Regions from separate parts of the Carnimonas bestiolae genome, predicted to be linked through region 1. Evidence: predicted binding sites of a transcription regulator. Region 1 holds the regulator's gene; each other region holds the start of a gene.
What was found. Region 1 encodes PhoB, which activates phosphate uptake and scavenging genes when phosphate is short. Its sites were predicted from a motif close to TGTCATANNNNTGTCANA; they were not measured.
Positions count from the first base shown of each region.

Region 1 (4,080 bases):
AGCCAACCAGGCTGACGTCTTCACCTTTGGAAACGCTGGAAGTGATTTCGTCGAGGATGACGTTCAGGACCTGACCTGCCTTTTCTTTGGAAAGATCTGCTTTTTCTGCAATGGCAGCGGCGAGTTCTGGTTTACGCATAGTTATCTCCTGGGTATGCCTTGAATGGCATGTTTGCCGGCTGGACCGGACATTTTTATAAGGACCGACGTGTTCCCATCAATCCTCGGCCAGATACTTCAGGCCCGATTGAATACGCAACGGCAACTTTACCACCTATTTGCGTATCCGGTTTTTCGATTACCTAATGGCAAATTGCCGCAGCCCGCACGACAACCCGCATAAAGGCGGCAATGTCATGCTAGCAACACTCATCGCGTATGCCTAGGGCTATTGGTAGTAGGGCTGTACTTTCATAAGCGGGCAAACCACTTATTGATGAGGGCCCAATTTTACCTTAAGCACATTATTGCCAACTAATCGTCTAAATAAAGCGTAAACCAAGCGGCAATCACGTCGTGCGACCCCGCAATCTTTGAAACGCAGAACCGCGCCCAATAGGGGAGCTGGCTACACGCCGCTACCCATTCAGAGAGTATGGTGCTGCCACCTTATCACGGCGCCGGTGGGGCCTGAGATAACGTGGCGATGCCCGCTGAACGAAGCCAAACGAACGCCGGCCAGCGTCTGCACGGCCGCGGGTGGCGATGGTACACTGCCGGTCTACTTGTTATCCGTTGAGCCGTCATGACTGCTAACTCTGCACCTTGGCAACGTATCTGCCACCGTCTTCCCGACTTCATGCGCCTGATGCGCCTGGATCGCCCGATCGGCACCTGGCTGCTGATGTGGCCCACCATGAGCGCCTTATGGCTGGCTTCAGACGGACTGCCGCCGCTGTCGCTGCTGCTTATTTTTATTGCGGGTGTTTACTGCATGCGCGCGGCGGGCTGTGTCATCAACGACTTCGCCGATCGCAAGCTCGACGGGCACGTCAAACGCACCAAAGAACGCCCTCTGGCGACCGGGCGAATTGCCTCGTGGGAGGCACTGCTACTGTTTTTGGGCCTGGTCGTAGTGGCTTTCGTGCTGGTGTGCTTTACCAACGCCTCCACGGTGCTGCTGTCGTTCGTTGCGGTGGCGCTGGCGGCCTGTTACCCCTTCATGAAGCGCTATACTCATCTGCCGCAAGTAGTGCTAGGCGCCGCCTACAGTTGGGGCATTCCGATGGCGTTTATGGCCGTTAATCAGACCATACCCACTGCCGCCTGGTGGCTGTTCATCGCCAACGTGGTATGGACGCTGATGTACGACACCGAATACGCCATGGTCGATCGCGACGACGATCTCAACGTCGGTATCAAATCTACTGCCATCCTATTTGGCCGCATGGACCTGGCCGTTTTGGCACTACTGAAAGTGATTGTGCTGGTGCTGCTGGCTGGGCTGGGCGTGCACTTCATGCTGGGAGCGTTCTTCTGGCTGGCGCTACTGGGCATACTGGCGCTGTTTGTTTACCAGCAATACCTGACCCGCCAACGCGAACGAGATGATTGCTTCAAGGCGTTTCTCAATAACCATTGGGTGGGCGTGCTGCTATTCAGCGGCGTAGTGCTGGCACTGTGGCCCGTGTAGCGAGTTGTATAAACACGCCAACCGCGCTGTGCGAACGAAGTGAAAAACTCCCGCGGGGCTGTCACCATTCTGTCACTACTTTGCGTTTGAATTGTCATGCAAACGCCACAAAGCGGCATTTGCTTATCAATAGCGAACTCCACGAATCCGCTACCTCATGGTGATGAGATTAAGCTGACATGACTCAAACCGTATTGATCGTAGATGACGAACCTTCCATTCGCGATATGATTGCTATTTCCTTGGAGATGGCCGACTTTCGCGTTCTTGAGGCGGAAAACGCGCAGAAGGCGCTGGCGCTGGCCGTTGATGAGCGTCCCGACCTGATTCTGCTCGATTGGATGATGCCGGGCACCAGTGGTGTAGAACTTGCGCGTCGTTTGAAGCGCGAGGAAACCACCAAGGAAATCCCCATCATTTTGCTGACCGCCAAAAGCGAAGAAGACAACAAGGTGCAGGGGCTGGAGGCAGGCGCCGACGATTACATCACCAAGCCCTTCTCGCCTCGTGAACTGATTGCTCGCATGCGTGCGGTACTGCGCCGCGCCACGCCGGCCAGCCAGAGCATCCTCGAAGTTGACGGGCTGTCAGTTAACATCGACAGCAAACGCGTAAGCATCGACGGCGAGCCAATCGATATGGGCCCGACCGAGTACCGACTGCTGGCGTTCTTTATTTCCCATCAGGAACGCGCCTATTCGCGCGCACAGTTGCTCGACCAGGTATGGGGCGCTTCTGTTTACGTTGAAGAACGCACCGTTGATGTTCACATTCGTCGCTTGCGTAAAGCACTCGGTGAAAAACACGACTACCTTATTCAGACCGTTCGCGGCACCGGGTATCGATTCTCACACCAGCGCTCTCGCGCAGTATGAGGCACGCCTGAGAGGCCGCACGCTAAACCACTCACTGCCCAACGCAGTACGCTGTATAACCGCTGAGGGCCAAATGAGAGATGGCAGTGCATCGCTGGATTCGTGAACTACTGATTCTGCTACTCACAACGCTATTGGGCATCGCTGTCGCTAGCCTGTGGCATCAGTGGCTGGCAGGCGTTGCCGTTGCGCTGGCGATCTACCTTGCGTACAGCCTGCTGCAACTGTGGCGACTCGATCGCTGGGCAAAGCACCCTGATCGCGCGCTACCGCCCCATGCGCCCGCTCAGTGGGGCGCCGTATTCGATCACCTTTACCGCTATCAGCGCAAACAGCGCCGACGCCAGGAGCAACTGCGCCAGGTGATTGGTCGCTTCGACCGGCTGTCGGAAGCACTGAGCGACGGTATGGTGGTGATTACTCAGCGCGACACGCTGGATAACTGGAACGCCGCCGCTGGCCGCTTGCTCGGTTTCAAATACCCTCACGACCGCAGCCAGCATGTGACTAACCTGCTGCGCCACCCACTGTTTGTCGAATACTTTGCCACCGGCAACTTCGACGACCCCTTAGTGATCAAATCCCCCACTGACGAATCGCGCTGGTTGCAATTCCAGATCATCACCTACGGCAACAATGAGCGTTTGATGGTGGTCCGCGATATCACGCGCTTGCAGCGTTTGCAGGAGATGCGACGCGACTTTGTCGCCAATGTGTCGCACGAACTGCGCACCCCGCTAACGGTGTTCACCGGTTATCTCGAGCCCTTGGCCGCGCACGCCGACACGCTACTGCCACCGCGCATGTCGAAGGGTGTCGAGCAAATGCAGCAGCAGGCCAACAGAATGCGGCATTTGATTGACGACTTGCTAATGCTGTCGCGCCTTGAGAACGAGCAAACGCTCTCGCCACTAACGCCGGTTAACGTTACCAGCCTGATGCAGCGCGCCTACGAAGATGGCGTCGCGCTGTCACAGGGCCGTCAGCATCTTACCCTCACGCTCGACAGCGACAAGCAGTTACTGGGTGATGAAGAGCAACTCAGAAGCGCTGTAACGAATCTGGTCAGTAACGCCGTGCGCTATGCGGGAGATAACCGCAACATTACGCTGAGCTGGAATGAAACAGCTGCCGGGGAAGGACGCCTGAGCATTGCAGATGACGGCGAGGGCATTGATAGCCACCACCTTGCACGCTTGACCGAGCGCTTTTACCGCGTCGATAAAGGCCGCTCAAGCGCTACCGGAGGCACTGGCCTGGGCCTGGCGATCGTCAAGCACGTGATGCTGCGCCACCAGGGTGAACTCGATATAGAATCGACCCTCGGCAGGGGCTCATGCTTCACGCTGAGCTTCCCAGCACAGCGCTTGCATCAAGATGACTCAGTGTTGCGAGAGCAGTAGCGCAGCCTGCCGCGGGCTACGATATTTGCTGACCAGCGCAAACAGAATCGCAGCGGTTTCAGCATCGTAAGTGCCATCGTAGCGAGTGGGCCTGAAATGCATCTGGAAACTGGCCAATACGCGTTTGGTTGACTGGTCAAAATCACCGCTTGCGGTAATGTCGTAGCCG
Region 1 covers NZ_JBPCZK010000002.1:117,247-121,326, forward strand. Annotated here, with positions in the region: partial or broken gene R84865_RS03940 (HU family DNA-binding protein) at 1-166, opposite strand, end outside; gene ubiA (4-hydroxybenzoate octaprenyltransferase) at 746-1,633, shown strand; gene phoB (phosphate regulon transcriptional regulator PhoB) at 1,813-2,508, shown strand; gene phoR (phosphate regulon sensor histidine kinase PhoR) at 2,589-3,911, shown strand; gene R84865_RS03960 (N-acetylmuramoyl-L-alanine amidase) at 3,891-4,080, opposite strand, start outside.

Region 2 (4,080 bases), on a different contig from region 1:
AGACGGCGGTATTCTCAACGTGCTGTACAACGAAGTTGAAATCAGCGCGCTGCCGAAAAACCTGCCTGAGTATCTCGAACTCGACGTGGCTGAGCTGGGTCTGGGCGAAACACTTCACCTGTCCAACATCGCGACACCTGAAGGCGTTACCCTTACCGCGCTGGCCAATGCCGAAGAAGGCGACGAAGACGCTGATCTGGCAGTGGTGACCATTTCTCAGCCGGCCGCTGAAGAGCCGGAAGAAGACGAAGCTGAAGAAGGCGGCGACGAAGCTCCTTCTGAAGGCGAAGAAAAACCCGAAGAATAATTCGGCGCTTTCTTGCATCGACACCCCCAAGTGCCTCTGGCGCTTGGGGGTGTTGTTTTTTGGGCAAAAGGATATGCGCTGCCCGCCGCTATACAGCCCACCGCCGCGCAACGAGCATCCGCCTGCCCACCCCGAGTGGCGAGAATCGCCTTAAAATAGTCGGCTACTCACTGTAAACTGCGCACTGCCATTGAACACGGTCGGCAACCACCGTCAGGTTTCTCTACCGGTAGCGCCGCTTTTTTCCGCGCGCACGCTCAATCCGCCAACAGGTAATCGCCATGCCCTTAACTCCCGCCAAGGCCGTGATCGGTCTCGCTAATCCTGGTAACGAATATGCCGAGACCCGTCATAATGCCGGCGCCTGGTTCGTCGAGCTGCTGGCACGGCGTGCGGGCACTACCCTACGCCCGGAACGGAAATTCAATGGCGATTACGCCAAAATCAATGTAGGCGGGCACGATGTCCATCTGCTGATTCCTGCCACCTACATGAACCACAGCGGCAAGGCGGTGGCACCGCTGGCGCAGTTTTTCAAACTGCCGCCTGAGGCGCTGCTGGTCGCTCACGATGAGCTGGATATCGCGCCCGGCACCGCTCGCTTCAAATTCAGCGGCGGTCACGGAGGGCACAATGGCTTGCGCGATATCATCGCGGCGCTGGGCAACAGTCGTGATTTCCACCGCCTGCGCGTCGGTATCGGGCACCCCGGCGAAGCGTCGAAAGTGGTGAACTACGTATTGGGACGTCCCGGCAAAGGTGAGCGCACTGCCATCGATCACGCCATCGATGCGGCCGCTGATGAACTCCCGCTCACCCTTGAGGGCGACTGGGAGCGCGCCATGCAGCGCCTTCATTCGCAAACGTTCTAGCCAATGGGGGTGCGCGTTTCCTCCCCTCCCCCAACCTCGTGTAGAATGCACGCGATATACTCGTGACCTTTTTGCTAACCCTTATATTCCAGGATGATCCATGGGCTTTAACTGCGGCATTGTCGGACTGCCCAACGTCGGCAAGTCCACGCTTTTCAACGCGCTGACCAAATCCGGCATTGATGCTGAAAACTTCCCGTTTTGCACCATTGAGCCGAACACCGGCGTTGTGCCGATGCCCGACCCACGCCTCGATGCGCTGGCGAAAATCGTGTCACCGCAGCGCACCGTGCCGACCACCATGGAGTTTGTCGATATTGCCGGGCTAGTCGCGGGCGCGTCGAAAGGCGAAGGCCTCGGCAACCAGTTTCTCGCCAATATTCGCGAAACCGACGCAATTGCGCATGTGGTGCGCTGCTTCGACGACGACAACGTGATTCACGTGGCGAACAAGGTCGATCCGCGCGGCGATATCGAAACCATTAATATCGAGCTGGCGCTGGCCGATCTCGACAGCGTTGAGCGCGGTATCCAGCGCCTGGCACGTGTCGTCAAAAGCGGCGACAAGGAAGCGATTGCGATCAAGGCCATTCTTGAGAAGATTCAGCCGCACCTCGCTGAAGGTCAGCCGCTGCGCTCATTCCCGCTCAGCGACGACGATCGCGCACTGCTCAAGGGCTACAACTTCCTGACCCTGAAGCCGACCATGTACATCGCCAACGTTGATGAAACCGGCTTCGAGAACAACCCTTATCTCGATATCGTCAATGCGATTGCCGCCGAAGAAGGTGCAGGCGTGGTAGCGGTGTGCAATAAGCTCGAAGCCGAAATCGCTGAGCTCGACGACGGCGAAGAGAAGGACATGTTCCTCGAAGAGATGGGCATGAGCGAACCCGGCCTTGATCGCGTCATTCGCGCCGGTTACCAGCTACTAGGGCTGGAAACCTACTTTACCGCTGGCGTTCAGGAAGTACGCGCCTGGACCGTGCGCGTCGGCTCTACCGCTCCGCAGGCCGCTGGTGTTATCCACACCGATTTCGAAAAAGGCTTCATTCGCGCCGAAGTGATCGGCTATGACGACTTCATTGCGCACAACGGTGAGCAAGGTGCCAAGGATGCTGGCAAGTGGCGCCTCGAAGGTAAAAGCTACATCGTTCAGGACGGCGATGTCGTGCACTTCAGGTTTAATGTGTAACTTCAGCAGCTTTTCCGCGCTCTAGCCGCTCTACCGCCCCCGCACTTTAGCGGGGGCGTGCTTTTTAGGGGGCCTGATCACGCGAATAGCCGTACTGTGTTTTCCCATCCTTTTTTGGATCGCTAGCGCTGCCAAGACCGCTACAGGCGACCGAGTCATCGGCTCGCCACTTCTGCCTACTTTCGCTCCGCTCGATCTGTCATTGCCCTCGCAGCCCGCCATCACCCTTAGCAGCCAGCGCTTACCGCTGCTTGCCATGACCGCACGCGACTATCGTTGCTCCTGGCCCACACCGAACTCGGGCTGCCCATCACGTCTGCTAACCTGCTATCTCCTCTATAACCAGCGTATGCCAAGGCTGTCACCATCCTCCACGGCCCCCGCCATCGCTCGCGGCAATCTTTCTTAGCGCGTTTAAACGCCGCCACTTCGACAGTATGAAAAGCATCACCCACTTTCTTTGCAAATGTCACGAAAGGGTCACACGAACTTCCTACCCTCTGCGTGTCGCCTAACCGTGTCCACTTGTAATAGAGGTCGCTCTTCCGATGAGCTCATCGACAAGCAACGAATACAGCTTGCCCACCACTACCAGTCCACTTAACGTACCCGCATCGGCAAACCGCTGGTTTATTCCGCTGTTTGCGCTGGTGGTAATCGGTGGTCTTTTCTATGTGTTCCATTCACTGGCTCTCGATCTTGAAAGCGCGAGAGCAGTGCCATGGCTAATGCTTGGATTAGCGCTGTTGATTGCGCTGGGATTTGAGTTCGTCAACGGCTTCCACGATACCGCCAATGCGGTTGCCACTGTCATCTATACCCGCTCGCTACCCGCTCAGGCGGCAGTGCTGTGGTCGGGCGTGTTCAACTTCCTTGGCGTACTGGCATCGTCTGGCGCGGTCGCCTACGGCATTGTGGCGCTGCTGCCGGTCGAGCTGATTATGGAAGTAGGTTCGTCGGCGGGACTGGCAATGGTCTTCTCGCTGCTGCTTGCCGCGATTATCTGGAACATTGGCACCTGGTACTTCGGTCTCCCGAACTCCAGCTCGCATACCCTGATCGGTTCGATCATGGGCGTGGGGCTTGCCAATCAGTTTCTGGCACCAGCGGGCGCAGCAGCCAGCGGCGTCGATTGGAGTCAGGCCTACAAGATTGGTTTGGCACTGCTGGTGTCGCCGCTAATCGGCTTCATCGGTGCAGCAGTACTGCTGGTGCTGATGAAAACCGTGATCCGCAGCAAAGACCTGATGAAGTCGCCAGAGGGCAACAAACCGCCGCCCACCATGATTCGCGGGCTGCTAATTCTGACCTGCACCGGCGTTAGCTTTGCTCACGGCTCCAACGACGGTCAGAAGGGCATGGGCCTGATCATGCTGATCCTGATCGGATTGGTACCTACCGCCTTCGCGCTCAACCGTACCCCTGGCCCTGATTATATGGAAGCCTTCCAAAGCGCCTCCAGCCAGTTCGAACAAACCCTCAACCGCTATGCAGGCAGCGCCGCGCCGGCTGATGACGTCCGCGAAGAAGTGGTACATGCCATTGAAACTCACCAATGGACACCTGCCACTACCGCTTCACTGGCGCAGTTTGTTGGCAACACTCGCAGCGAAATCGAACATTTCGACTCGCTGTCACAGGTCCCTAACGGACTGGTGACCAACCTGCGCAACGATATCTATCTGTCGGGCCAAGCGGCAGCACTG
Region 2 covers NZ_JBPCZK010000001.1:695,168-699,247, forward strand. Annotated here, with positions in the region: gene R84865_RS03250 (50S ribosomal protein L25/general stress protein Ctc) at 1-307, shown strand, start outside; gene pth (aminoacyl-tRNA hydrolase) at 589-1,179, shown strand; gene ychF (redox-regulated ATPase YchF) at 1,280-2,374, shown strand; gene R84865_RS03265 (inorganic phosphate transporter) at 2,923-4,080, shown strand, end outside.
Region 2: the regulator PhoB is predicted to act here: its motif matches at 2,842-2,859, upstream of R84865_RS03265 (inorganic phosphate transporter).

Region 3 (4,080 bases), on a different contig from region 1:
TTTGTTCATCTTTTTAAGCTTAATAACCATACGAATAGTAGTGATATTATCTATCGCCCTCCCACCGCAGGCCATCACGTTCGGCTCTCCGACCGATAAGCATGCCGCTACCGACTGCTGAGCCAGGTGCTTGCCAAGCAGCCTACACCGATAATGCAAAAAACCGCCGCGCGGATTGCTCCACGCGGCGGTTTCGTGCTGTCACTATGGTTTGCCTGATTACCAGCCTTGGGTATTTCGTGTCACCAAATCAGCCAGCACGGCGATGTGGTCCTCGCGGTCATTGAGCGCGGGAATGTAGCTATATTCGCCGCCGCCTGCCTCTTCGTAGCCTTCACGGTTTTGAATGGCCAACTCTTCGAGCGTTTCAAGGCAGTCAGCGGCAAAGGCTGGGCTCATGATGTCCAGAGTTTCATAGCGCTGCTCCTTGCCCCACTCTTCCAAGGTGACGTCGGTGTAGGGCTGGAGCCACTCCTCACGACCAAAACGCGATTGGAAGGTCATGGTCCATTCGCTATCGTCGAGCTCGAGCGCTTTGGCCACCGAACGGCTGGTCAGGTCACACTCGTCGTAGTAGGGATCGCCCTTCTGCTCGATATAGCGCTTCGGCACGCCGTGAAATGACATCACCAGATGGCCTTGGCGGCCCTTTTCCTTCCAGTGCTCACGGACGCTTTGCGCCAACGCTTCGATGTAGTCGGGGTGATCGCAGTAGCGGCGCACCATCCGCAGCTCTGGGATATTGGTAAAGGATTTCAGCGCTTTCGCCACGCGATCAAACACCGATGCCGTGGTGGAGCTCGAATACTGTGGATAGAGCGGCAGCACCAGTACCCGTTCGACATTCTGACGTTGCAATGAGGCAATCGCCTCTTCCATCTTGGGATAACCATAGGTCATGCCCAATTCGACGGGAACATCGAAGCCAAACTGCTGCGACAGCGAGCGTTTGAGGGCAGCCTGCTGGCGGCGCGATATCACCAGCAGCGGCGATCCTTCGTTGAACCAGATAGATTGGTAGGCTTCCGCTACCTTCCTGGGTCTGAACGGTAATACGGCACCGTACAGAATCGGCAGCCACAGCGGCCGCGCCAGGTCCACCACGCGCGGATCCGAGAGGAATTCAGCAAGGTAACGGCGTACCGCAGGACGCGTGGGCTCGTCGGGGGTGCCAAGATTTACCAACAACACTCCGAAACGCGGTTGTGACATAGCTTCACCTCTTGCCTCTGGATAATAGACCTATGATAGCGCCCTTGGCGCCCGATCGATAACGATCGGCGACTGCTTCGCTAGTAGATGGTGCGCAATTATATAGCACGCACTTGAAATGTGCGTCCCATGCCTCTCTATCGGAATATATTGACAGGAACTATCGGTTAACTGCTAGCGAGAGTCTTAAGGCATAAGCACTCACCGAATTTTTTCAACGGTGGTGCAGTTGTGGAGGGAAGTAATGGTCTCGGCGCCATGCTCGGTAAACGGTGGGCCGGTGAGGCGTTAGAGTTGCAGCGAGGTGCCGGTGTTGCGATCGCGGTCTTCGTTTTGCTCGGTCAGCCACGCGTGTTTGAAGCCAAGCGTGCGTAGCGTTTGAGATGCGCCATCAAGCGAGCGGAACATCAGCGGACGCCCCCGCTTGAGCAGCCTGCCTACCATACGTTGATTGTGCATCAGTTCGATTTGGTAAAGATGCAATCCCGTAGAGGTTACGATAGTGGGCTCTACATCGGGCTGCGGATAGCGTTTGAGTTGTTCGATTTCCATAAGTAGGTTACTCCTGATGTGCTTTTACCAAATTTCAGCGTCTCCGTTTGAAAATGCGGCAAATGAGTTGGAAAACACGCCAGCGCGCAAACAGGTTGCGCAAGGCGCTTGATCGACCCGATAACCATAGCGATAGAGTGTGACGATACGATGACGCCGGGGCGGTTGGCGGTTGGCGGTTGGCGAGCGCATTAAAACGAGCATCAACACAAGCGCTGGCATGAAACTGCACAGCGGGAGTTGCGCTACCGATTGCCTGGCCGCTCAGGGATTGCCTGTACTCACCAACAAAAACCCCGCAGCATAAGCGGCGGGGCTTCTGTTAGGTGGAGCAATGACGGTGCCCAAATGCTTAACGCATTAAGCCCTTAGCATGCCGCGATTATTGATTGTAGGTGCTGGGGTCGATCCAGGTGCCCAGGGAGTTGCGGTCGATCCATTTGCCGGCCTTCACTTCCTTGTAGCGAAATACCACTTTGTCGCCTGGCACGAATGGCAGTTCAGCGTCCTCAACCTGGTAGGTATAGGTATCACCGTCGATCACTAGCGTGTGACGATAAAGATCAGGCATACCTAGCCACTCTTTAAACGGCCCCTCACGCTCCATCTTCTCCAGCGTACCCCTACCCTGAAGTTTGGGCTGACGCTGTTGTCCCGAGCGTCGAAATCCTCCAGCCATACCTTTCTACCTATATGTTGCCATTGAGTGAAACTTTACCTAGCTATTCGTCGCCGTACTGACCGTAGCTTTCAGGCGCCAAATCTTCAAATCGCGTGTATTTGCCCACAAACGCCATATGCACCGTACCAATGGGGCCGTTACGCTGCTTACCGATGACCAGCTCCGCCAGGCCCTTATTATCGGGATTGTCACGGTTATACACCTCGTCACGATAAACGAAGGCAATCAAATCGGCGTCCTGCTCAATGGCCCCGGATTCGCGCAGGTCGGACATCACCGGACGCTTGTTGGGACGCTGCTCAAGCGAGCGGTTCAGCTGAGATAGCGCGACCACCGGGCAATTGAACTCTTTTGCCAGCCCCTTCAGCGAGCGTGAAATTTCGGAAATTTCCGCGGTACGGTTCTCGGACATGCCGGGTACCTGCATCAGCTGCAGATAGTCGATCATGATCATGCCAATGGGGCCATTCTCGCGCACCAACCGCCTAACCCTGGCGCGCATTTCGTTGGGAGAAAGCGCCGGCGTGTCATCAACGAACAGCTTGCGATCCTTGAGCAGATTGACTGCTGAGGTAAGCCGTGGCCAGTCTTCGTCTTCAAGTTGACCGGTACGTACCTTGGTTTGGTCGATACGTCCCAATGACGAGATCATGCGCAGCATCAGCTGCTCTGCGGGCATCTCCATAGAAAATACCACTGCCGCCACATCACCGCTGACCACCGCGTGCTCGACAAGGTTCATGGCGAAGGTAGTTTTACCCATCGACGGGCGCCCTGCCACGATCACCAGATCGGACGGTTGAAGCCCTGAAGTCATTTCATCGAGATCGCGAAAACCGGTAGAGAGCCCGGTCATCTGGCCTTTCATATTGAACAGCTGATCGATTTTATCGACCGCTTTGCTCAGAAGGCCGCTCATACCTAAGGGGCCACCGAACTTGGGACGCGATTCGGAAATCTGGAAGATCAACCGCTCGGCTTCATTCACCAGCTCATCGGCGGGACGCCCTTGAGGAGCGAATGCACCTTCGGCGATCTGGTTGGACACCTGAATCAGCTTTCTTAGCGTGGCGCGCTCGCGCACGATGTCAGCATAAGCGCGAATGTTACTGGCCGAGGGGGTATTGCGGGCCAGCTCGGCCAGATAGGCCAATCCGCCTATCTGCTCGAGCTGATCGCGCAGCTCCAGTGCTTCGGAAAGCGTGATGACATCGACCACATGGCTTTCATCGAGCAGCTGTTTAACCGCATTGAAGATGGCGCGATGCTCGTAACGATAGAAGTCGTCGGGGACTAGTCGTTCAGAGACAACTTCCCAGGCAGCGTTGTCCAAAAGCAAACCGCCCAGCACTGACTGTTCGGCTTCCAACGAATGGGGAGGCATCTTTAGCGCGTCTGTTTCACTGTCGCGCACGTTTGCTTCACTCATAAAAATTCCCGATAACCAACGCTAGGCTTCCCCGCTCTATCTGTACCGCCGCTATGATCAATTCCCCTATTTTGCCTGAATCGCACGCGCTCTTCACGGAAAATAGCCGTTCTTTCTACGCTTGAATTATTGGAGTGACGACGGTGCAGTAGTGAGACGACAGATCATGTTTCAGGCGACAAATAAAAGGGGCGCACCTCGAAAG
Region 3 covers NZ_JBPCZK010000015.1:37,727-41,806, forward strand. Annotated here, with positions in the region: gene hemH (ferrochelatase) at 220-1,212, opposite strand; gene R84865_RS13100 (DUF6482 family protein) at 1,501-1,764, opposite strand; gene R84865_RS13105 (hypothetical protein) at 2,147-2,443, opposite strand; gene dnaB (replicative DNA helicase) at 2,487-3,875, opposite strand.
Region 3: the regulator PhoB is predicted to act here: its motif matches at 1,903-1,920, upstream of R84865_RS13100 (DUF6482 family protein).